2 linked regions of the Paraburkholderia fungorum genome follow. The protein of the gene in region 1 binds, or shares a complex with, the protein of each later gene. Links are inferred from orthologs where the notes say so. Each region holds a gene or a part of one and is shown in the gene's direction. Other genes may lie near its edges.

Evidence for each region.
Region 2: the proteins of nusB (region 1) and rpsJ are in contact, whole or in part, in a solved structure (PDB 3D3B), measured with the Escherichia coli proteins. The link is inferred for Paraburkholderia fungorum from one-to-one orthologs.

What each region holds. Positions count from the first base shown.
Region 1 is NZ_FNKP01000001.1:3,061,639-3,074,427, forward strand. Bases 8,956-11,849 are described here. They hold nusB (transcription antitermination factor NusB), read left to right. Parts: upstream 8,956-10,132; coding sequence 10,133-10,567; downstream 10,568-11,849. Other genes in these bases: ribBA (bifunctional 3,4-dihydroxy-2-butanone-4-phosphate synthase/GTP cyclohydrolase II), read left to right, coding at 8,956-9,580; ribH (6,7-dimethyl-8-ribityllumazine synthase), read left to right, coding at 9,630-10,136; BLS41_RS13585 (pyridoxal phosphate-dependent aminotransferase), read left to right, coding at 10,738-11,849. In the rest of the region: BLS41_RS13530 (RidA family protein), read right to left, coding at 1-100; BLS41_RS13535 (hypothetical protein), read right to left, coding at 349-579; BLS41_RS13540 (Bcr/CflA family multidrug efflux MFS transporter), read right to left, coding at 734-1,954; BLS41_RS13545 (hypothetical protein), read left to right, coding at 2,297-2,887; hemL (glutamate-1-semialdehyde 2,1-aminomutase), read left to right, coding at 2,982-4,265; bifunctional diaminohydroxyphosphoribosylaminopyrimidine deaminase/5-amino-6-(5-phosphoribosylamino)uracil reductase RibD, read left to right, coding at 4,342-5,514; BLS41_RS13560 (riboflavin synthase), read left to right, coding at 5,530-6,159; BLS41_RS13565 (TIGR00366 family protein), read left to right, coding at 6,595-7,995; more of ribBA, read left to right, coding at 8,447-8,955; more of BLS41_RS13585, read left to right, coding at 11,850-11,934; BLS41_RS13590 (lytic transglycosylase domain-containing protein), read right to left, coding at 12,057-12,789. UniProt on the Escherichia coli protein: Part of the processive rRNA transcription and antitermination complex (rrnTAC). The complex forms an RNA-chaperone ring around the RNA exit tunnel of RNA polymerase (RNAP).
Region 2 is NZ_FNKP01000001.1:3,629,421-3,636,686, reverse strand. What follows is about bases 4,097-7,018. They hold rpsJ (30S ribosomal protein S10), read left to right. Parts: upstream 4,097-5,362; coding sequence 5,363-5,674; downstream 5,675-7,018. Other genes in these bases: rplD (50S ribosomal protein L4), read left to right, coding at 6,535-7,018; rplC (50S ribosomal protein L3), read left to right, coding at 5,876-6,535; tuf (elongation factor Tu), read left to right, coding at 4,097-5,226. In the rest of the region: rpsL (30S ribosomal protein S12), read left to right, coding at 721-1,101; rpsG (30S ribosomal protein S7), read left to right, coding at 1,280-1,750; fusA (elongation factor G), read left to right, coding at 1,885-3,987; more of tuf, read left to right, coding at 4,036-4,096; more of rplD, read left to right, coding at 7,019-7,155; rplW (50S ribosomal protein L23), read left to right, coding at 7,152-7,266. UniProt on the Escherichia coli protein: Involved in the binding of tRNA to the ribosomes. Part of the processive rRNA transcription and antitermination complex (rrnTAC). The complex forms an RNA-chaperone ring around the RNA exit tunnel of RNA polymerase (RNAP).

The sequences.
Region 1 (12,789 bases):
CATTTGCGACTGCCACATGACTGTAATGACCGCCGGGCTTTGCCAGCGTAGCGGGATTCTCCATGTGCGGCAGACGCGATTCGTTCTGACTACCAGCCATCGGTACCACTCCAAAAGGTGACGGGGAGTCAGCAGCATATCGCTGCACGCGAAACGACGCAGCGCACATGGCATGCTCGCTTCTACGAAAACGCCAGCATTACCGGAATCGAATGCGGGATGCGGCCATGGTCGCTCAAAGCGCGCGGCTTCAATGCATGGAACATCAGGCGATGCACGACTCAGCGCTCAGTGCGCCCAGAGCCGCTTCGATAGACGAAGCCGCCTTATCGCTCGACGCAGCCTCCATCACACGCTAAGCAGATCCAGCTTCTCGCGCGCGTCGGCGCAACGGCGATTCAGGTCGCGATGCATCAACTGGCTGTCGAGGAGTGCCGACACATCCGACAAACCGTAATCAAAGCGCAGCACATATTCGATGTCCGTGTAATCGTGATAGACGCCGCTGTCAGCCAGCTTTTGCGCTTCGGCGAAAGCAGCATGTTGCCGTTCGCCGTTCATCAAATCTCTGATCGCCATGATTGCCGCTCCGAGGAACAGTGACTCCATCATAGCAATGCAATTTGCCGCGCACGGTCGCGCGGACGCAACACCTGGTGTTTTCCGCAGACGCGCCGGATGCACGCGCGCTACCCGCCTGTGGTAGGCGCGCGAACACGGAAAAGGCCAGCGTTCAAACCGCGGCGACGGGCGCTTTGGCCCCGTGCCATCTGATTACCAGGATTCGCCCGACGTAACACAGCACGCCCGCGACGCCCACGACGATGCCCATCCCTTTGGGCGAGCCGTCCTGCCAGAGCCCGACCGCGAGGCTCGACAACGCGCCGAGCGCGAGTTGCACCGCGCCGAATACGGCGGCCGCTGCACCCGCATTCATCGGATAACGGTGCATCAGATCGGTCGTGCAGTTTGCGGATAACACCCCCACGACGCCGACCACGAAGAACAGCCCGAACACGATCGACCACAATCCGCCCAGCCCTGTCAGCGAGACAAAGCTCACGAATAGCGACGCCACGCAACTGACGGTGGCCGCGAACGAAATGATCCGCAGCGCGCCGAGCCGGCCGACGAGCCGCGTATTCATGAAATTGCCGAACATGATGCCGACGATATTCAGCGCGAACAAAAAGCCGTAATGCTGCGCCGATACGTGGAAATATTCGATGTACACGAAAGGCGTCGCGGTGATGTAAGCGAACATCGACGCAAACGCCATCCCGCCGCACAACATGTGTCCCCACGCGACCGGATCGCGCAGCAATCTGCCGTACGCGCCGAACGACTTCAGCAACGCGGACTGCGCGCGCTTTTCAGGCGGCCAGGTCTCCGGCACCTTCAGAAACGCGGTCACCGCGCACACCGAACCGAACAGCGTCAGCACGACGAACACCACGCGCCAGCCGCCGATCAGCAGCAACTGTCCGCCGATCAACGGCGCAAGCAACGGACCGATCGACGTGACGATGGCCAGCATCGACAGCACGCGGGCGGCGTCGGTCGGACCATACGCATCGCGCGCAATCGCACGCGCGAGCACCGAAGCCGCGCCCGCACCTAGCGCCTGCACGAAGCGGAACGTCACCAGCGAGCCGATCGAAAACGACAGCGCGCACGCCACGCTCGCCAGCGCATACATGATGATGCCGCCGAGCAGCACCGGCCGCCGTCCATACGTATCCGACAGCGGTCCGTACAGCAGCATGCCGATCGAAAAGCCGAACATGAAACTGGTGAGCGTGGTTTGCGCCGCGCCCGTGCTGATCGCGAAGGCCTGCGCGATGGTCGGCAGGCTCGGCAGGTACATGTCGATGGAAATCGGCCCGCATGCGGCAAGCGCACCGAGCAACAGGATCAGCCGGCCATCGGGCCGGCTCTGGGTGACGTGAGACATGGAAATCGGGAATCCGGATGAAGCGCCGCGCCGTCATCGTCGGCACGAACGGTGGAACGGGAAAGCGACAAGCTGAAGGCCCGATTGTACGCGACGGTTAATCCACCCGAGCGCGCCTTGCCTTGCCTTGCCTCGCCTTGCCTTGCCTTGCCTTGCCTTGCCTCGCCTTGCCTTGCCTCGCCTCGCCTCGCCTTGCCGCGCTGCGCTCCTGCGCGTCAGAGCGCGCAGCGTCAACTGGCCGCGGCGGCCGCGCGGTCGATCGGTTAAGCTGCCGCCTGAACCCTGCGGGCCGCGGACGAAGGTATTCGCGGCACCCCGTCCACCATTCTGTATCGACCTGCAATGACCGCCTTCCTGCTGATCTGGAGCCCCAAGAAGTGGCCGTGGCCCGAGTTGGCCGACGTCGCGAAACGCGTGGCCTCCGGCGTCGCGGTGCCCGACGTGTGGGGCTGCGGATTCGCACGCAGCATCCTGCCGGGCGACCGGGTGTTCCTGCACCGCGTCGCGCAGGAACCGAAAGGCATCTTCGGCTCCGGCTACGTGACGCGCGCGCCGTACGAGGTTCCGGACGCAGCGACCAAACGCGGTTATCGCCTGTGTATCGATTTCGTCTACGACTGGCTGGTCGACGCGCATCAGGCGCCGGTGATTCCGCGTGAAGCGTTGCGCGTGCACCCGTTCTCGGTGCAGACATGGGATGCGCAAAGCTCCGGCACGGTGATCAAACCGCTCGCGGAAGGCGCGCTGGAAAAGCGCTGGCGCGAGCTGACCGGAACGCGCAAGCCGCCGCCCGTCTCACCGCCAGTCCCGCAGACAGGCCCGACGCACTCCAGCAAAGTCACAGCGCACAAGGCCCACAGCAAAGCCACGAGCAAGGCCGCGAATACGACCGCCACAGCCGACCCGGGCAAGCCCGCCCGCAAAACCCGTTGACGCTGACTCCGGTACAATTTCTCCACCTATCCCAGCGTCGCAAAACGCCGACCGGCAACCCGCGCCGCTGCGCAACCTCTATTCAGCCATCGCCATGTCCAATAACGAAATCCTCTTCGAACGCGCGCAACGCACCATCCCGGGTGGCGTGAACTCGCCGGTCCGCGCTTTCCGTTCCGTCGGCGGCACGCCGCGTTTCGTCGAGCGCGCTCAAGGCCCGTACTTCTGGGACGCGGACGGTCAGCGCTATATCGACTACATCGGCTCGTGGGGCCCGATGATCCTCGGCCACGTCCATCCCGAAGTGCTGGAGGCGGTGCAGCGCGTGCTGGGCAACGGCTTCTCGTTCGGCGCGCCGACCGAATCTGAAGTGGAAATCGCCGAGGAAATCTGCAAGCTGGTGCCGTCGATCGAACAGGTCCGCATGGTGTCGAGCGGCACTGAAGCGACCATGAGCGCGCTGCGTCTCGCGCGCGGCTTCACGAATCGCAGCCGTATCGTCAAATTCGAAGGCTGCTATCACGGTCATGCCGACAGCCTGCTGGTCAAGGCCGGTTCGGGTCTGCTGACCTTCGGCAATCCGACCTCGGCAGGCGTGCCGGTCGACATCGCGAAGCACACCACGGTCCTCGAATACAACAACGTCGCCGAACTCGAAGAGGCGTTCAAGGCGTTCGGCAACGAGATCGCGTCGGTGATCGTCGAGCCGGTGGCGGGCAACATGAACCTCGTGCGCGCCACGCCCGAATTCCTGCAGGCGTTGCGCCGTCTGTGCACCGAGTACGGCTCGGTGCTGATTTTCGACGAAGTGATGTGCGGTTTCCGCGTGGCGCTCGGCGGCGCGCAAGAGGTGTACGACATCACGCCGGACCTGACGTGTCTGGGCAAGGTGATCGGCGGCGGCATGCCGGCCGCAGCGTTCGGCGGACGTCGCGACATCATGGCTCACCTCGCGCCGCTCGGCGGCGTGTATCAGGCGGGCACGCTGTCGGGCAATCCGATCGCGGTGGCCGCCGGTCTGAAGACGCTGCAACTGATCCAGGCGCCGGGCTTCTACGACACGCTGGCCGCGCGCACCGCCCGTCTCGCGCAAGGTCTGTCGCAAGTCGCACGCGAAGCGAAGGTGCCGTTCTCGGCGGATTCGCTCGGCGGCATGTTCGGCATCTACTTTACGGACTCGGTTCCGGGCAGCTTCGCCGATGTCACGAAGAGCGACGTGCCGCGCTTCAACGCGTTCTTCCACAAGATGCTCGACGCGGGCGTGTACTTCGCGCCGTCGGCGTATGAAGCGGGCTTCGTGTCGAGCGCGCACGACGACGCGATCATCGACGCGACGATCGACGCAGCGCGCAGCGCATTCGCGTCGCTCGCGGGTTGAAGAAACGCGGCGCGAGCCGCACCTTGCTGAATACGAAGCTCTACCTAGTCTAGCCACCGCACCCGACCGGACACCGATGTTTTCGCAAACCGATTTCGTCCATATGGAACGCGCGCTCGCGTTGGCCAAGCGCGGCATGTACACCACCGACCCGAATCCGCGCGTGGGTTGCGTGCTCGTCAAGAATGGCGAGGTGATCGGCGAAGGCTTCACGCAACCGGCCGGTCAGGATCACGCCGAGGTTCGCGCGTTGAAGGACGCGCGCTCGCGCGGCCATGATCTGCGCGGCGCTACTGCTTACGTGACGCTCGAACCGTGCAGCCATTTCGGCCGCACCCCGCCGTGCGCGAACGCGCTGATCGAAGCGCAGGTCGCGCGCGTCGTCGCGGCGATGGAAGATCCGAATCCGCAGGTGTCCGGGCGTGGGCTGAAGATGCTGCGCGACGCCGGCATCGAAGTGCGTTGCGGCCTGCTTGCGCAGGAAGCGCACGAACTGAACATCGGCTTCGTGTCTCGGATGACGCGCGGCCGTCCGTGGGTTCGCATGAAAGTCGCGGCGTCGCTCGACGGTCGCACCGGTTTGCCGTCGGGCGTCAGCCAATGGATCACCGGCGAAGCGGCACGCGCGGATGGTCACGCGTGGCGCGCTCGCGCATCGGCGATTCTGACGGGCATCGGCACGGTCAGGGAAGACAATCCGCGCATGACCGTGCGCGCGGTCGATACGCCGCGTCAGCCGCAACGCGTGTTGATCGACAGTCAGCTCGATGTGCCGCCGGACGCGCAGATTCTGGCCGGTGCGCCCACGCTGATTTTCTGCGGCAATCTCGACCAGCGTCACACCGACCGCGCCAATGCATTGCGCGACCGTGGCGCCGAGATCGTGCAGATGGCGAACGCGGCCGGCAAGGTCGATCTGCCCGGCATGCTGAAGGCGCTCGGCGAACGCAACGTGAACGAATTGCACGTCGAGGCGGGCTATAAACTGAACGGCTCGCTGCTGCGCGAAGGTTGCGTCGACGAACTGCTCGTGTATCTCGCGCCGAACCTGCTCGGCATGGACTCGATGAGCATGTTCAACCTGCACGCACCCGACACGCTCGAAGGCCGCGTCAAACTGAATTTTCACGCAGTGGACCGGATCGGCGACGATCTGCGGATTCTCGCGCGCTTTGCGCCTCTGGCGGCGTCGCAAGCCAGCCCCGCAGAACCCGGCGACGATCCCGCGTCCTCCCCCGTTTCGAATTGATCAAGGACTAGCACGATGTTTACAGGAATCGTCGCGGCAGTGGGCCGCATCGAATCAGTCAAGCCTCTGGGCGCGGATGGCGACGCGGGCGTGCGCCTGAACGTCGAAGCCGGCGGCCTCGATCTCGGCGACGTGCAACTGGGCGACAGCATCACGATCCAGGGCGCGTGCATGACGGTGGTTGCGAAGACCGCGCATTCGTTCGAAGTCGATGTGTCGCGCGAAAGTCTCAATTGCACGGCAGGTCTTGGCGAACCCGGCGAGGTCAATCTGGAGAAGGCGCTGCGTGCGCACGACCGGCTGGGCGGACATATCGTGTCCGGTCACGTCGACGGACTGGGTACCGTTACGCATTTCGCGCCGGTTGGCGAGTCGCACGAATTGCGCGTGCTCGCGCCGCGTGAGATTGGCCGCTATCTCGCGTTTAAAGGATCGGTCACGGTCAACGGCGTGAGTCTGACCGTCAATTCGGTGAAGGATCGTGACGATGGGTGCGAGTTTTCGATCAACCTGATTCCGCACACGGTCGAGGTGACTGCGCTTAAGCATCTGCGCGTAGGGGCGAAGGTGAATCTGGAGATCGATCTGATTGCGCGGTATGTGGAGCGGATGTTGTCGACGGGTCAGGACCTGCGCAAGGTCTGACAGTCGGGTTGAAGCTGGCCTTCTGTTTTATCTGCTCGATGTCCGGTGGATGGAATGAAGGGCCAGCAGCGCATTGTAGATTTCGCCAATTAAAAACGAATCGAAGCTTCCCGCCGTCTCTTCCGGTGTCTCACACCCGACGCGCTCCTCCGGTTCACGGCCACGAAATCTTTAACTCTTCTACCCCTCCCCCTGCGTTGAAATTGATGCAGCTCGCGCATCGCGACAACGCTGCCAGCCGATCTGCTTCAGGCGTGTCCCTCCTCCGAATCCTTTTCGCGAAAACGGCCACCTGTCCCGCGAAAAAACATGAAATTCCAAATTCGATTATGTTTCGTCGTCGCAGCAAATCGCTGCGCGTAAGCGAACTGTATTTATCGGATTGGCGTCGGGTTGCGTGAGCAACCGACGCCCGCGTATCAGCGGAGCGAGACCATGGAAAAGAAGGGTTACGGGGGCACAGTGACGGACACGGCCGCGCCTCGGCAGGGCGTCGTAGGCGGCCTCGTTTATATATTCGAACAGGTGATGCCGGACCCGTTCGTGCTTTCAATTGGCTTGACGGTGGTGGTCAGTCTGCTGGCCTTTGCGTTCGCGCCGCACGCCTCCGTGCCGACGTTGCTGACTTCCTGGTACGGCGGCACATTCAACATTCTCGGCTTCGCGTTGCAGATGATCCTGATCCTCGCGACAGGTTACGCAATCGCCGAAGCGCCGATCGTGCAGCGCGGCTTGCGCGCCATGGCTTCACGCGTGCAGACACCGGCTCGGGCGGCGTTGCTGGTGTTCCCCGTGGTCGGCATCTGTGCATGGCTCAACTGGGGACTCGGGCTGATTGTCGGCGCGCTGCTTTCACGTGAGATCGCCCGGCGGGTGAAGGTGGATTTCGCATGGCTCGTCGCGGGCAGCTATTCGGCGTGGTCGATCTGCAATAGCGGTTTGTCGAGTTCGATTGCGTTATCGCAGGCGTCGCACGGCAACGCGTTGAATCTCGTGGAGAAAGCGACCGGCCAGGTCGTTCCATTGAGCGAGACGGTGTTCGCGTCGTTCGTGCTGGTTCCGACCGTGCTGGTGGTCGTCGTGATGACCGCCGTATTCATCTGGATTCACCCCAAAGCCGAACACGTCGTCGCGTTCAATCAAACCGGCCCGCAAGGCGATAGCGGCAGCGATGCCGATGCCGATCCCCACGCCCGCCAGTCCGCTGCGACCTCGTTCGCGGCGCGGGTCGAACAATCCATGTTCGGCACCCTGATCATGCTGCTGCTGGGCGTCGGTTATCTGGCCATGACGTGGCACACCAAGGGCTTCGAACTCGACATCAACACGACGATCCTGATCTTCCTGCTGGTCGGCCTCGCGTTGCAGCGCACGCCGATTGCGTACGCCGACGCGATCCGCCGCGCCGCGCGGCAGACCGGCTCGATGCTGCTGCAATACCCGATGTACGGCGGCATCATGGGCATCATGACGGGGACCGGGCTGGCGGCCACCATCGCCAAGACCTTCGTGGTGATCGCGACACCGGTCACACTGCCGCTGTGGAGCTATCTCAGTTCGCTGATCATCACGCTGCTCGTACCGAGCGCGGGCGGCCACTGGGCGGTTCAGGGGCCGTTCGTGCTGCCCGCCGCACTCGGCTTGCACGCGTCGATTCCCCGCACCACGATGGGCGTGGCGATGGCGGAAAACGTCTCCAACATGCTGCAACCGTTCTGGGCCGTGCCGGTGGTGGCGATTGCAGGCATTCGCATTCAGCGCGTGATGGGCTACACGGCGATTACGTTCGTCGTGTCGCTCGTGATTTATGCCGCGGCGCTGTGGCTGGTTCCGTGACGCCATGATTTCGACCAGGGCCGCTGGCTATCGAGCGGGCGGCCTGTGGCCTCTTGCCTCTGTCTGCGGCCGGGAGCCGGACGGCGCTCGCCATGTCTTGCGGAACGTGTGAGCCTCGCTGTCGCCTCCCTCGGTCCGCAGATGCGGCTTATGGCGGCTTCATCGAACTTCGATGTCCTTTTATCCGCGAGCTGGCGTCTGTGACCTACCCCCGGAGCGGATCGTCAAACGCGTCGCTCCACGCGAGCAGACCGCCCGTCGACAGCCCGCCAGCAAAGGCCTGGCGGCAGTCCGCTCCGATTGCACCCGGCCCGCACGCCGATCGTTTGAACGAGCATAGCAACCCCGGATATCCCATCGCCAGTCGGCCAAACGGCCTATGCCATCCGTCGGAGGCGACTTGGACCCGCGCGTGGCGTAAAATACGCGCTTTCCCGAAAATCTCGCCAACATGACGCTCGCCTCCACTCAAGAGATCATCGCCGAACTGAAAGCCGGCCGGATGGTGATCCTCGTCGACGAAGAAGATCGCGAAAACGAGGGCGACCTCGTGCTCGCCGCCGAGTTCGTCACGCCGGAAGCGATCAATTTCATGGCGCGTTACGGCCGTGGCCTGATCTGCCTGACGTTGACGCAGGAACGCTGCAAACAGCTCAACCTGCCGCTGATGACCTACCGCAACGGCACGCAGTACGGCACGGCGTTCACGGTCAGCATCGAAGCAGCGGAAGGCGTCACCACTGGCATTTCGGCGGCCGACCGCGCCCGCACCATCGCGGCCGCGGTCGCACCGGACGCCAAGCCGGAGCACATCGTCCAGCCGGGCCACGTGTTTCCGATCATGGCCCAGCCGGGCGGCGTGCTGGTGCGCGCCGGTCATACCGAAGCGGGCTGCGACTTCACCGCGCTGGCGGGCCTCGCGCCGGCCTCGGTAATCTGCGAAGTGATCAACGACGACGGCACGATGGCTCGGTTGCCGGATCTGATCGAATTCGGCAAGGTGCACGGTCTGAAGGTCGGCACGATTGCCGACCTGATCCACTATCGCAGCCGGACCGAGTCGATCGTCGAGCGCATTTGCGAACGCACCATGCAGACCGCGCACGGCGCGTTCCGCGCGGTCATGTATCTCGACCAGCCGAGCGGCCAGCCGCACATCGCGCTGGTGCGCGGCACGCCGTGCACGGATCAGGACACGCTGGTGCGCGTGCACGAGCCGCTGTCGGTGCTGGATCTGCTCGAAGTCGGCGAATCCACTCACTCGTGGACGCTCGACGCCGCCATGAAAGAAATCGCCGAACGCGACTGCGGCGTCATCGTGCTGCTGAATTGCGGCGATTCGAAAGACCATCTGATCGACGTCTTCAAGGCGTTCGACTCGAAGGAAAAAGCAGAGGCGCTCAAACGCCGCCCGGTCGACTTCAAGACCTACGGCATCGGTGCGCAGATTCTGCGCGAGCTAGGGGTCGGCAAGATGCAGGTTCTGTCGAACCCACGCAAGCTGGGCAGCATGTCGGGCTACGGCCTCGAAGTCACCGGCTTCGTCCCAATGCCCGGCAGCAAAGCCCAAGCCCCGCAAGGCTGACCCGACCATTCACGCGCCTGGCGCCCACTCAAAACACTACGGAAGTCACATGGAAATCGGACAATATCAACCGAATCTCGACGGCGACGGACTGCGCATCGGCATCGTCCAGGCGCGTTTTAACGAACCCGTCTGCAACGGCCTCGCCGACTCGTGCATCGAAGAACTCGAACGCCTCGGCGTGACCGGCGAAGACGTGCTGCTGGTCACGGTACCCGGCGCACTGGAAATCCCGCTGGCACTGCAAAAGCTCGCCGAAAGCGCGCAATTCGATGCACTGATCGCGCTCGGCGCGGTGATTCGCGGCGAGACCTATCACTTCGAACTGGTATCGAACGAAAGCGGCGCGGGCATTACGCGTATCGGTCTGGACTTCGGCATTCCGGTCGCGAACGCCGTGCTGACCACCGAAAACGACGAACAGGCGGTTGCCCGCATGACCGAAAAGGGTCGTGACGCAGCGCGCGTGGCCGTCGAAATGGCGAACCTCTCGGTCGCGCTCGAACAACTCGGCGGCGACGACGAGGAAGAAGACGAAGAAGAGGACGAAGCATGAAGAGCGCACGCCGACGCTCCCGCGAACTAGCCACGCAGGGGCTTTACCAGTGGCTGCTGTCGGGTTCGCCCGCCAGTGAAATCGAAGCGCAGCTGAGCGGCGCCCAAGGTTTCGACAAGGCCGATCGCGAGCATCTGGACGCGCTTTTGCGCGGCGTGATCCGCGATTCGGACGCGTTGTCCGCCGACATCGCACCGTGCCTGGATCGTCCGATCGAACAACTGTCGCCGGTCGAACGCGCTGTTCTGCTGGTCGCTGCATTCGAACTGAAGAATCACGTCGATATTCCCTATCGCGTAATCATCAACGAAGCAGTCGAGCTGACCAAAACATTCGGCGGCTCGGACGGCTACAAGTACGTCAACGGCGTACTGGACAAGCTGTCCGCGCAATTGCGCGCAGCTGAAACGCAGGCGGCTCGCAAGTCGTAAGCGTCAGGCGCATGACGGGACACCCTGTCATGCGCCTTTTTTGTAGCGAGTCGAACCGCTGGAAAGGACGCTGCGTTGCGCATGTCTGAGCTGGTGCGCGGGGAACCCCGATCAGCCGTAATCGGGCACGCAACGCCGTCCTGCTTTTGCTCTGAACTGGATTTGATCGTATGAACTCCGTGACCGAACCCCTCGTGCGGCTTGCTGCCCGCGTCGACGCCATCCAGCCGTTCTATGTGATGGAACTGGCCAAGGAGGCCGCGCTCCTCGAGCGCGACGGGCGCGACATCATTCACATGGGAATCGGCGAGCCCGATTTCACGGCACCCGAGCCTGTAATCGAGGCTGCGGCAAACGCGCTGCGCCGGGGCGTCACGCAATACACCAATGCGCTCGGCCTGCACGCGCTGCGTGAAGCGATCTCCGCGCATTACGCCGAGTTCTACGGCGTTAGCGTCGATCCCGCGCGGATCGTTGTCACCGCGGGCGCATCCGCCGCGTTGTTGCTGGCCTGCGCCGCGCTGGTCGACCGCGACGACGAAGTGCTGATGCCGGACCCGTGCTACCCATGCAACCGTCATTTCGTGATCGCCGCCGAAGGCAAGCCGGTCATGGTGCCAAGCGGCCCCGCCGAGCGTTTCCAGTTGACCGCCAACGACGTCGAGCGCCTCTGGAACGAGCGCACTCGTGGCGTGCTGCTCGCTTCGCCGTCGAACCCGACCGGCACGTCGATCGAACCCGCCGAACTTGAACGCATCGTCAAGGCGGTGCGGGCGCGTGGCGGCTTCACGATCGTCGACGAGATCTATCAGGGTCTGAGCTACGACGCAAAGCCCGTCTCGGCGCTCTCGTTTGGCGACGACGTGATCACCGTCAACAGTTTCTCGAAGTACTTCAACATGACCGGCTGGCGTCTGGGCTGGCTCGTGGTGCCGCCCGGCATGGTTAGCGCGTTCGAAAAGCTCGCGCAGAACCTGTTCATCTGCGCGTCGGCGCTCGCGCAGCACGCGGCCCTCGCCTGCTTCGAGCCGGAAACCATCGCCATCTATGAAGAGCGGCGGCTCGAGTTCAAGCGCCGCCGCGACTTCATTGCACCGGCTCTGGAATCGCTCGGTTTCTCGGTGCCGGTCATGCCCGACGGCGCGTTCTACGTCTATGCCGATTGCCGTACGGTCGCGCATAAGGCAGCCGGGGACAGCGCCGCGCTCACCAAGGCCATGCTGCACGACGCGGGCGTGGTGCTGGTACCGGGTATGGATTTCGGCACACACGCGCCGAGGGAGTACATCCGCTTGTCGTATGCAACTGCGTATCCGAAGCTGGAAGAGGCAGTGGATCGGCTGGCGAAGCTGTTCGGGCAGCAATAGGCTTACGAACAGCATCACTCCCCAAACGCAAAAAAGGACACTCGAAAGTGTCCTTTTTTGTTGCTGCCGAGTTTTTGCGACGCGCTATCCAGCTCAAGCTGCCAGACCGCCACGTAGTCAGATCAGGCGCCCAGCTCCGAGGCCGACGCCACGTGCTTCGTGGCATTCGCATCGTCCTGATCGGCTGCAGAGGACTTTGCCGGCGCGTTCAGCGCGTGACCGCCGTCGAGCGTCACCTGAACCCGCTTGGCGCTGCTCGCTGCCGCCTGAGCCGTATTGGCCGACGCGGTCAGAACCGGCGTCGGCGACTGCGGTGCGTTGATCGGCACCTTGCGGCCCCGTGCCACGTCGCGCAGACGGCCACGCTCGGCCATCACCTTGGCGCCGTAGCCGCCGTCGTCCTGCGAACTGGAGCCGACGTACAGACGCAAGCCGCCCGGCAGCGAACCGCCGCGTGCGATGCAATCCTTCAGCACCAGCGCGCCCACCTTGATGTTCGCGACCGGTTCGAGCGCCGCGCCTTCACCGCCGAAATACTGGAATTTGTCCGAGTGCACCTTGGACATCACCTGCATCAGGCCTTGCGCGCCGACGCCGCTCTCGGCGTACGGGTTGAAACCCGATTCGATTGCCATCACGGACAGCAGCAGCAGAGGATCGAGGCCGACTTCACGGCCGGTGTCGAACGCGGCCTTCACGAGCTCGCTAACGGGCTCCTGAGCGACGCGATAACGGCGCGCCAGGTACGACGCAACCAGATCCTGCTCGCGGCTCGATACCAGCACGCGATCGTCGCGCGCATCGGCCGAAACGCGTTGGGCCGGGATCAGGCGAGCCAGCGCGGTGACGCTTTGC
Region 2 (7,266 bases), 560 kb from region 1 along the record:
AGAAAATTTTGCAGCGCGGCCACGAAAAGCTCACCACCTTCGGTATAGGCGCGGCGCTTGGCGAACCGGAATGGCGCGCGGTGTTTCGTCAGCTCGTGGCGTTCGGTTACCTGACTGTGGACCACGAAGGTTTTGGTTCGCTGGTCCTGACCGAGGCGAGCAAACCGGTGCTTAAGGGCGAGCAGAACGTGACGATGCGTCGCTATGTGAAGCCGACTCGCACCCGTCAATCGTCCGGGCGTACGAGCGAACGTGCCGATCCTACGGTCGGCATGGGTCCGCGTGAACGTGCCCGTTGGGATCGGCTGCGCGCATGGCGTACAGAAACGGCAAAAAGCGACGGCGTGCCTGCCTACGTCATTTTCCACGACGCGACACTGGCAGAAATTGCCCGTAATGGCCCCGATTCCATCGAGGATTTGCGCGGCATTCCGGGCATGGGCGCACGTAAACTCGATCGTTTCGGCGACGAATTGCTGGAAGTCGTCGCGGCTGATTGAGCGCTCGGGACGGCTCATACAGATCGACAGGCCTGCGAAATATCGCAACCTGTTGACTCCCTTAGTATTTTCGGAATATTATGCTAGGTTCCGGTTCTTGGGATGCCTGCGCGCGGGGTTAACTCGCGAGTAAACAGACCACCCGGAAGTTCGATGCGCAAGCGTTTCCGCTTTGCCCGGGAACATATGCGTCGATTTTGTTCAATTTCAGGAATAAACAATGCCAACCATCAATCAACTGGTTCGCAAAGGCCGCCAGTCGGAAACGACTAAGAGCAAGAGCCCGGCCTTGCAGGACTGCCCCCAGCGCCGCGGCGTGTGCACCCGTGTGTACACCACGACGCCTAAGAAGCCTAACTCGGCACTCCGTAAGGTTGCCAAGGTTCGTCTGACGAACGGCTTCGAAGTTATTTCGTACATCGGTGGTGAAGGCCACAACCTGCAGGAACACTCGGTCGTGCTGATTCGCGGCGGTCGTGTTAAGGACTTGCCGGGTGTGCGTTACCACATGGTTCGCGGCTCGCTGGATACCCAGGGCGTCAAGGATCGTAAGCAGGCTCGCTCGAAGTACGGCGCGAAGCGTGCCAAGGCTGGCAAGTAATTAGCCGGTCAAAGTAGTTTCAGGTCGCCTGCAAAGGCGGTAATAGCGGTGGTGCCGGAATAGCCGGTGCTGTCGAGTAAGTGGTCACCCGACCAGGCTGGTAAGTCTTGAAGATGAATCGGGTTAGTTGGTGGCCGCGGAGCTGAGTAGCTCCAACTGAAAAGTTAAAGGAAGAAACATGCCGCGTCGTCGCGAAGTCCCCAAGCGGGAAGTGTTGCCGGATCCGAAGTTCGGTAACGTTGATGTAGCTAAGTTCATGAACGTGCTGATGTTGTCCGGCAAGAAGTCGGTTGCTGAACGCATCGTGTACGGCGCTTTCGAACAAATCCAGACCAAGGGTGGCAAGGACCCGCTGGAAGTGTTCACGGTAGCGCTCAACAACGTCAAGCCGGTGGTCGAAGTTAAGAGCCGCCGCGTTGGTGGTGCAAACTATCAGGTTCCGGTCGAAGTGCGCCCGTCGCGTCGTATGGCATTGGCGATGCGTTGGCTGCGTGAAGCCGCGAAGAAGCGCAGCGAGAAGTCGATGGCCCTGCGTCTGGCAGGTGAACTCTCCGAAGCGGCCGAAGGCCGTGGCGGCGCAATGAAGAAGCGCGACGAAGTTCACCGGATGGCAGAAGCCAACAAGGCGTTCTCGCACTTCCGTTTCTAAGCTTCCCGAACCCGGGTTTAGCTGAAAAAGCGGAAAGAAATTCCGGGCGGGTGCGCTTACAAAGCGCCTCGCCCGTTTGTGTTACAGCGCGATGGGTATTTTCTCGCATCGCGTCATCCCAATAGAGGATCAAAGTGGCTCGCAAGACACCTATCGAGCGCTACCGTAACATCGGTATTAGCGCTCACATCGACGCCGGCAAAACGACGACGACCGAGCGCATCCTGTTCTATACCGGCGTGAACCACAAGATTGGTGAAGTTCACGACGGCGCTGCAACCATGGACTGGATGGAGCAGGAGCAGGAACGCGGTATCACGATCACGTCCGCTGCTACCACGGCTTTCTGGAAAGGCATGGCCGGCGACCGCGCTGAGCACCGTATCAACATCATCGACACGCCGGGTCACGTCGACTTCACGATTGAAGTTGAGCGCTCGATGCGCGTGCTCGACGGCGCGTGCATGGTCTACTGCGCTGTGGGCGGCGTTCAGCCCCAGTCGGAAACCGTGTGGCGTCAGGCTAATAAGTACAAGGTTCCCCGTCTCGCGTTCATCAACAAGATGGACCGTACCGGCGCGAACTTCTTCAAGGTCTACGATCAGCTCAAGCTGCGTCTGAAGGCGAATCCGGTTCCGGTCGTGGTGCCTATCGGCGCGGAAGAAAACTTCACGGGCGTCGTCGATCTGCTGAAGATGAAGGCGATCATTTGGGACGAAGCGTCCCAAGGCACGAAGTTCTCGTACGAAGAAATCCCGGCAGAACTGGTCGACACGTGCAACGAATGGCGCGAGAAGATGGTCGAAGCGGCTGCTGAGTCGAGCGAAGACCTGATGAACAAGTACCTGGAAGAGGGCGAGCTCTCCGAAGCGGAAATCATCAAGGGTCTGCGCGATCGTACGATTGCATGCGAAATTCAGCCGATGCTGTGCGGTACCGCGTTCAAGAACAAGGGCGTGCAACGGATGCTGGACGCCGTGCTCGACTTCCTGCCGTCGCCGATCGACATTCCGCCGGTTACTGGCGAACTCGAAAACGGCGAAAAGGCTGAGCGTCGCGCAGCCGACGACGAGAAGTTCTCGTCGCTCGCGTTCAAGATCATGACGGACCCGTTTGTCGGTCAGCTGATCTTCTTCCGCGTGTACTCGGGTACGACGAAGTCGGGCGACACGCTGCTGAACGCGACCAAAGACAAGAAGGAACGTCTCGGTCGTATTCTGCTGATGCACGCAAACCAGCGCGAAGAAATCAAGGAAGTGCACGCTGGCGACATCGCGGCTGCTGTCGGTCTGAAAGACGCGACGACGGGCGACACGCTGTGCGATCCGCTGCACCCGATCGTTCTCGAGCGCATGATTTTCCCGGAACCGGTGATTTCGCAGGCTGTCGAGCCGAAGACGAAGCCGGACCAGGAAAAGATGGGTCTGGCACTGAACCGTCTGGCTCAGGAAGATCCGTCGTTCCGCGTTCAAACGGACGAAGAATCGGGCCAAACCATTATTTCGGGCATGGGCGAGCTCCACCTGGAAATTCTGGTTGACCGTATGAAGCGCGAATTCGGCGTGGAAGCAACGGTCGGCAAGCCGCAGGTTGCTTACCGCGAAACGATTCGCGGCAAGGCGGAAGACGTTGACGGCAAGTTCGTCAAGCAGTCGGGTGGTCGCGGCCAGTACGGTCACGCGGTCATCACGCTCGAGCCGAACGAACAAGGCAAGGGCTACGAATTCCTGGACGAGATCAAGGGTGGTGTGATTCCGCGTGAATACATCCCGGCGGTCGACAAGGGTATTCAGGAAACGCTGAAGGCAGGCGTGCTGGCAGGCTTCCCGGTCGTCGACGTCAAGGTTCACCTGACGTTCGGTTCGTACCACGACGTTGACTCGAACGAAAATGCTTTCCGCATGGCCGGTTCGATGGCGTTCAAGGAAGCAATGCGCAAGGCTCAGCCGGTCATCCTCGAACCGATGATGGCTGTCGAAGTCGAAACGCCGGAAGACTACATGGGCAACGTCATGGGCGACCTGTCGGGTCGTCGCGGCATTGTTCAGGGCATGGACGACATGGTTGGCGGCGGCAAGATCGTCCGCGCAGAAGTACCGCTGTCGGAAATGTTCGGCTACTCGACGTCGCTGCGTTCGCTGACCCAAGGTCGCGCAACGTACACGATGGAGTTCAAGCACTACGCAGAAGCACCGCGTAACGTGTCGGAAGCGATCATCAACGCCAAGTCGAAGTAATCGCGCGGCAAAGTCATTCAACGATTAACTTTTTGAAAGAAGAGAAACATGGCTAAAGGTAAATTCGAACGGACCAAGCCGCACGTGAACGTCGGCACGATCGGTCACGTTGACCACGGCAAGACCACGCTGACGGCAGCGATCACGACGGTTCTGACCAAGAAGTTTGGCGGCGAAGCAAAGGCATACGACCAGATCGACGCGGCGCCGGAAGAAAAGGCACGTGGTATCACGATCAACACGGCACACGTCGAGTACGAAACGGCTAACCGCCACTACGCACACGTTGACTGCCCGGGCCACGCTGACTATGTGAAGAACATGATCACGGGCGCAGCGCAGATGGACGGCGCGATCCTGGTGTGTTCGGCTGCAGACGGCCCGATGCCGCAAACGCGCGAGCACATCCTGCTGGCCCGTCAGGTTGGCGTTCCGTACATCATCGTGTTCCTGAACAAGTGCGACATGGTGGACGACGCTGAGCTGCTGGAACTCGTTGAAATGGAAGTTCGCGAACTTCTGTCGAAGTACGACTTCCCGGGCGACGACACGCCGATCATCAAGGGTTCGGCCAAGCTGGCGCTGGAAGGCGATGCGGGCGAGCTGGGCGAAGTGGCGATCATGAATCTGGCCGACGCGCTGGACACGTACATCCCGACGCCGGAGCGCGCAGTTGACGGTGCGTTCCTGATGCCGGTGGAAGACGTGTTCTCGATCTCGGGTCGTGGCACGGTGGTGACGGGTCGCGTTGAGCGCGGCATCGTCAAGGTCGGCGAAGAAATCGAAATCGTCGGTATCAAGCCGACGGTGAAGACGACCTGCACGGGCGTGGAAATGTTCCGCAAGCTGCTCGACCAGGGTCAGGCAGGCGACAACGTTGGTATCCTGCTGCGCGGCACGAAGCGTGAAGACGTGGAGCGTGGCCAGGTTCTGGCGAAGCCGGGTTCGATCAACCCGCACACGCACTTCACGGCTGAAGTGTACGTGCTGAGCAAGGACGAAGGCGGTCGTCATACGCCGTTCTTCAACAACTACCGTCCGCAGTTCTACTTCCGTACGACGGACGTGACGGGCTCGATCGAGCTGCCGAAGGACAAGGAAATGGTCATGCCGGGCGACAACGTGTCGATCACGGTGAAGCTGATCAACCCGATCGCGATGGAAGAAGGTCTGCGTTTCGCAATTCGCGAAGGCGGCCGTACGGTCGGCGCTGGTGTGGTTGCAAAGATTCTCGAGTAAAATCGCGAGTTGACCTTGCAGTACATGCAGTAAGTGGTGCCCGGAGCCGGGCGCCAGCCCCTCGCGGGCGCCCGGCTCTACGTTCTTTTACTATCTGGCGGCGCAATACCGCCTCGCTCTTTTCCAAGGAATTGTCATGCAGAACCAGAAAATCCGCATTCGCCTGAAGGCTTTCGACTATCGTCTGATCGATCAATCGGCAGCTGAAATCGTCGACACGGCCAAGCGGACTGGCGCGATCGTTCGTGGCCCGGTGCCCCTGCCGACCCGCATTCAACGCTTCGACATCCTGCGTTCGCCGCACGTCAACAAGACGTCGCGCGATCAGCTCGAAATCCGTACGCACCAACGTCTGATGGACATCGTCGATCCGACGGACAAGACCGTTGACGCACTGATGAAGCTGGACCTCCCGGCTGGTGTGGACGTTGAAATCAAGCTGCAATAAGGCTTTCAGAGCTTGTCCGGTAAGCCGGACAGCGCTAAGTCTTTGATTGCTTGCAGAAAACGAAAAGCCTTGCTATAGTGGTGGGCTTTTCGCGCATTTGCGCAAAAAAGTCGGTGTGCTGCAGCATGCATTCATGCCCGAAACGGCACCGGCATTTTGTAAATTAGCCCCGACCAATCGCAGTCGGGAATGGAGAAAACGATGAGCCTTGGACTCGTAGGTCGCAAGGTTGGCATGACCCGTATCTTCACGGCAGAAGGGGATTCGATTCCCGTTACCGTGCTGGACGTGTCCGACAACCGCGTGACGCAGATCAAGACTGTTGAAACCGACGGCTACACGGCCGTGCAGGTTGCATTCGGTACGCGCCGTGCATCGCGCGTGACGAAGCCTTTGGCCGGTCATCTCGCCAAAGCCGGTGTTCAAGCCGGTGAAATCCTCAAAGAATTCCAGATCGATGCTGCCAAGGCTGCCGAGTTGTCGAACGGCACCGTGGTCGGTCCCGACCTGTTCGAAGTAGGCCAGAAGGTCGACGTGCAAGGCGTGTCGATCGGTAAGGGCTACGCCGGTACCATCAAGCGTTACAACTTCGCATCCGGCCGTGCATCGCACGGTAACTCGCGCTCGCACAACGTGCCGGGTTCGATCGGTATGGCGCAAGATCCGGGTCGTGTTTTCCCGGGTAAGCGCATGACCGGTCACATGGGTGACGACACGGTAACGGTGCAAAACCTCGAGATCGCTCGTATCGACGCTGACCGCAAGCTGTTGCTGGTCAAGGGCGCCGTTCCGGGTGCGAAGGGTGGCAAAGTATTCGTTACGCCGGCCGTGAAGACGCGTGCCGTGAAAGGAGCGAAATAATGGAACTTAAGCTCCTGAATGCCAATGGTCAGGAAGGTGCAGGCGTTAGCGCGTCGGACGTAGTGTTCGGTCGCGATTACAACGAAGCCCTGATTCACCAGGTCGTGGTGGCGTATCAAGCGAATGCCCGTAGCGGCAACCGCGCGCAGAAGGATCGTGAGCAAGTTAAGCACACGACCAAGAAGCCGTGGCGCCAGAAGGGTACGGGCCGCGCCCGTGCCGGTATGTCGTCGAGCCCGTTGTGGCGCGGCGGTGGCCGGATCTTCCCGAATTCGCCGGAAGAAAACTTTTCGCACAAGGTCAACAAGAAGATGCATCGCGCAGGTCTCTGCTCGATCTTCTCGCAGCTGGCCCGCGAAGGCCGCATCTCGGTGGTCGACGAGCTGACGCTCGAAGCGCCGAAGACGAAGCTGCTGGCCGAAAAATTCAAGGCGATGGGTCTCGACTCCGTGCTGGTGATTACCGACACGGTTGACGAAAACCTGTACCTCGCGTCGCGCAACCTCGCCCACGTGGCGGTTGTCGAGCCGCGTTACGCCGACCCGCTGTCGCTGATCTACTTCAAGAAGATCCTGATCACGAAGGCTGCGGTCGCCCAGATCGAGGAGTTGCTGTCATGAGCGAGATTCGCAAGAACGATCATCGTTTGATGCAGGTCCTGCTCGCGCCGGTGATCTCCGAAAAGGCGACGCTGGTGGCCGACAAGAACGAGCAGGTTGTGTTCGAAGTCG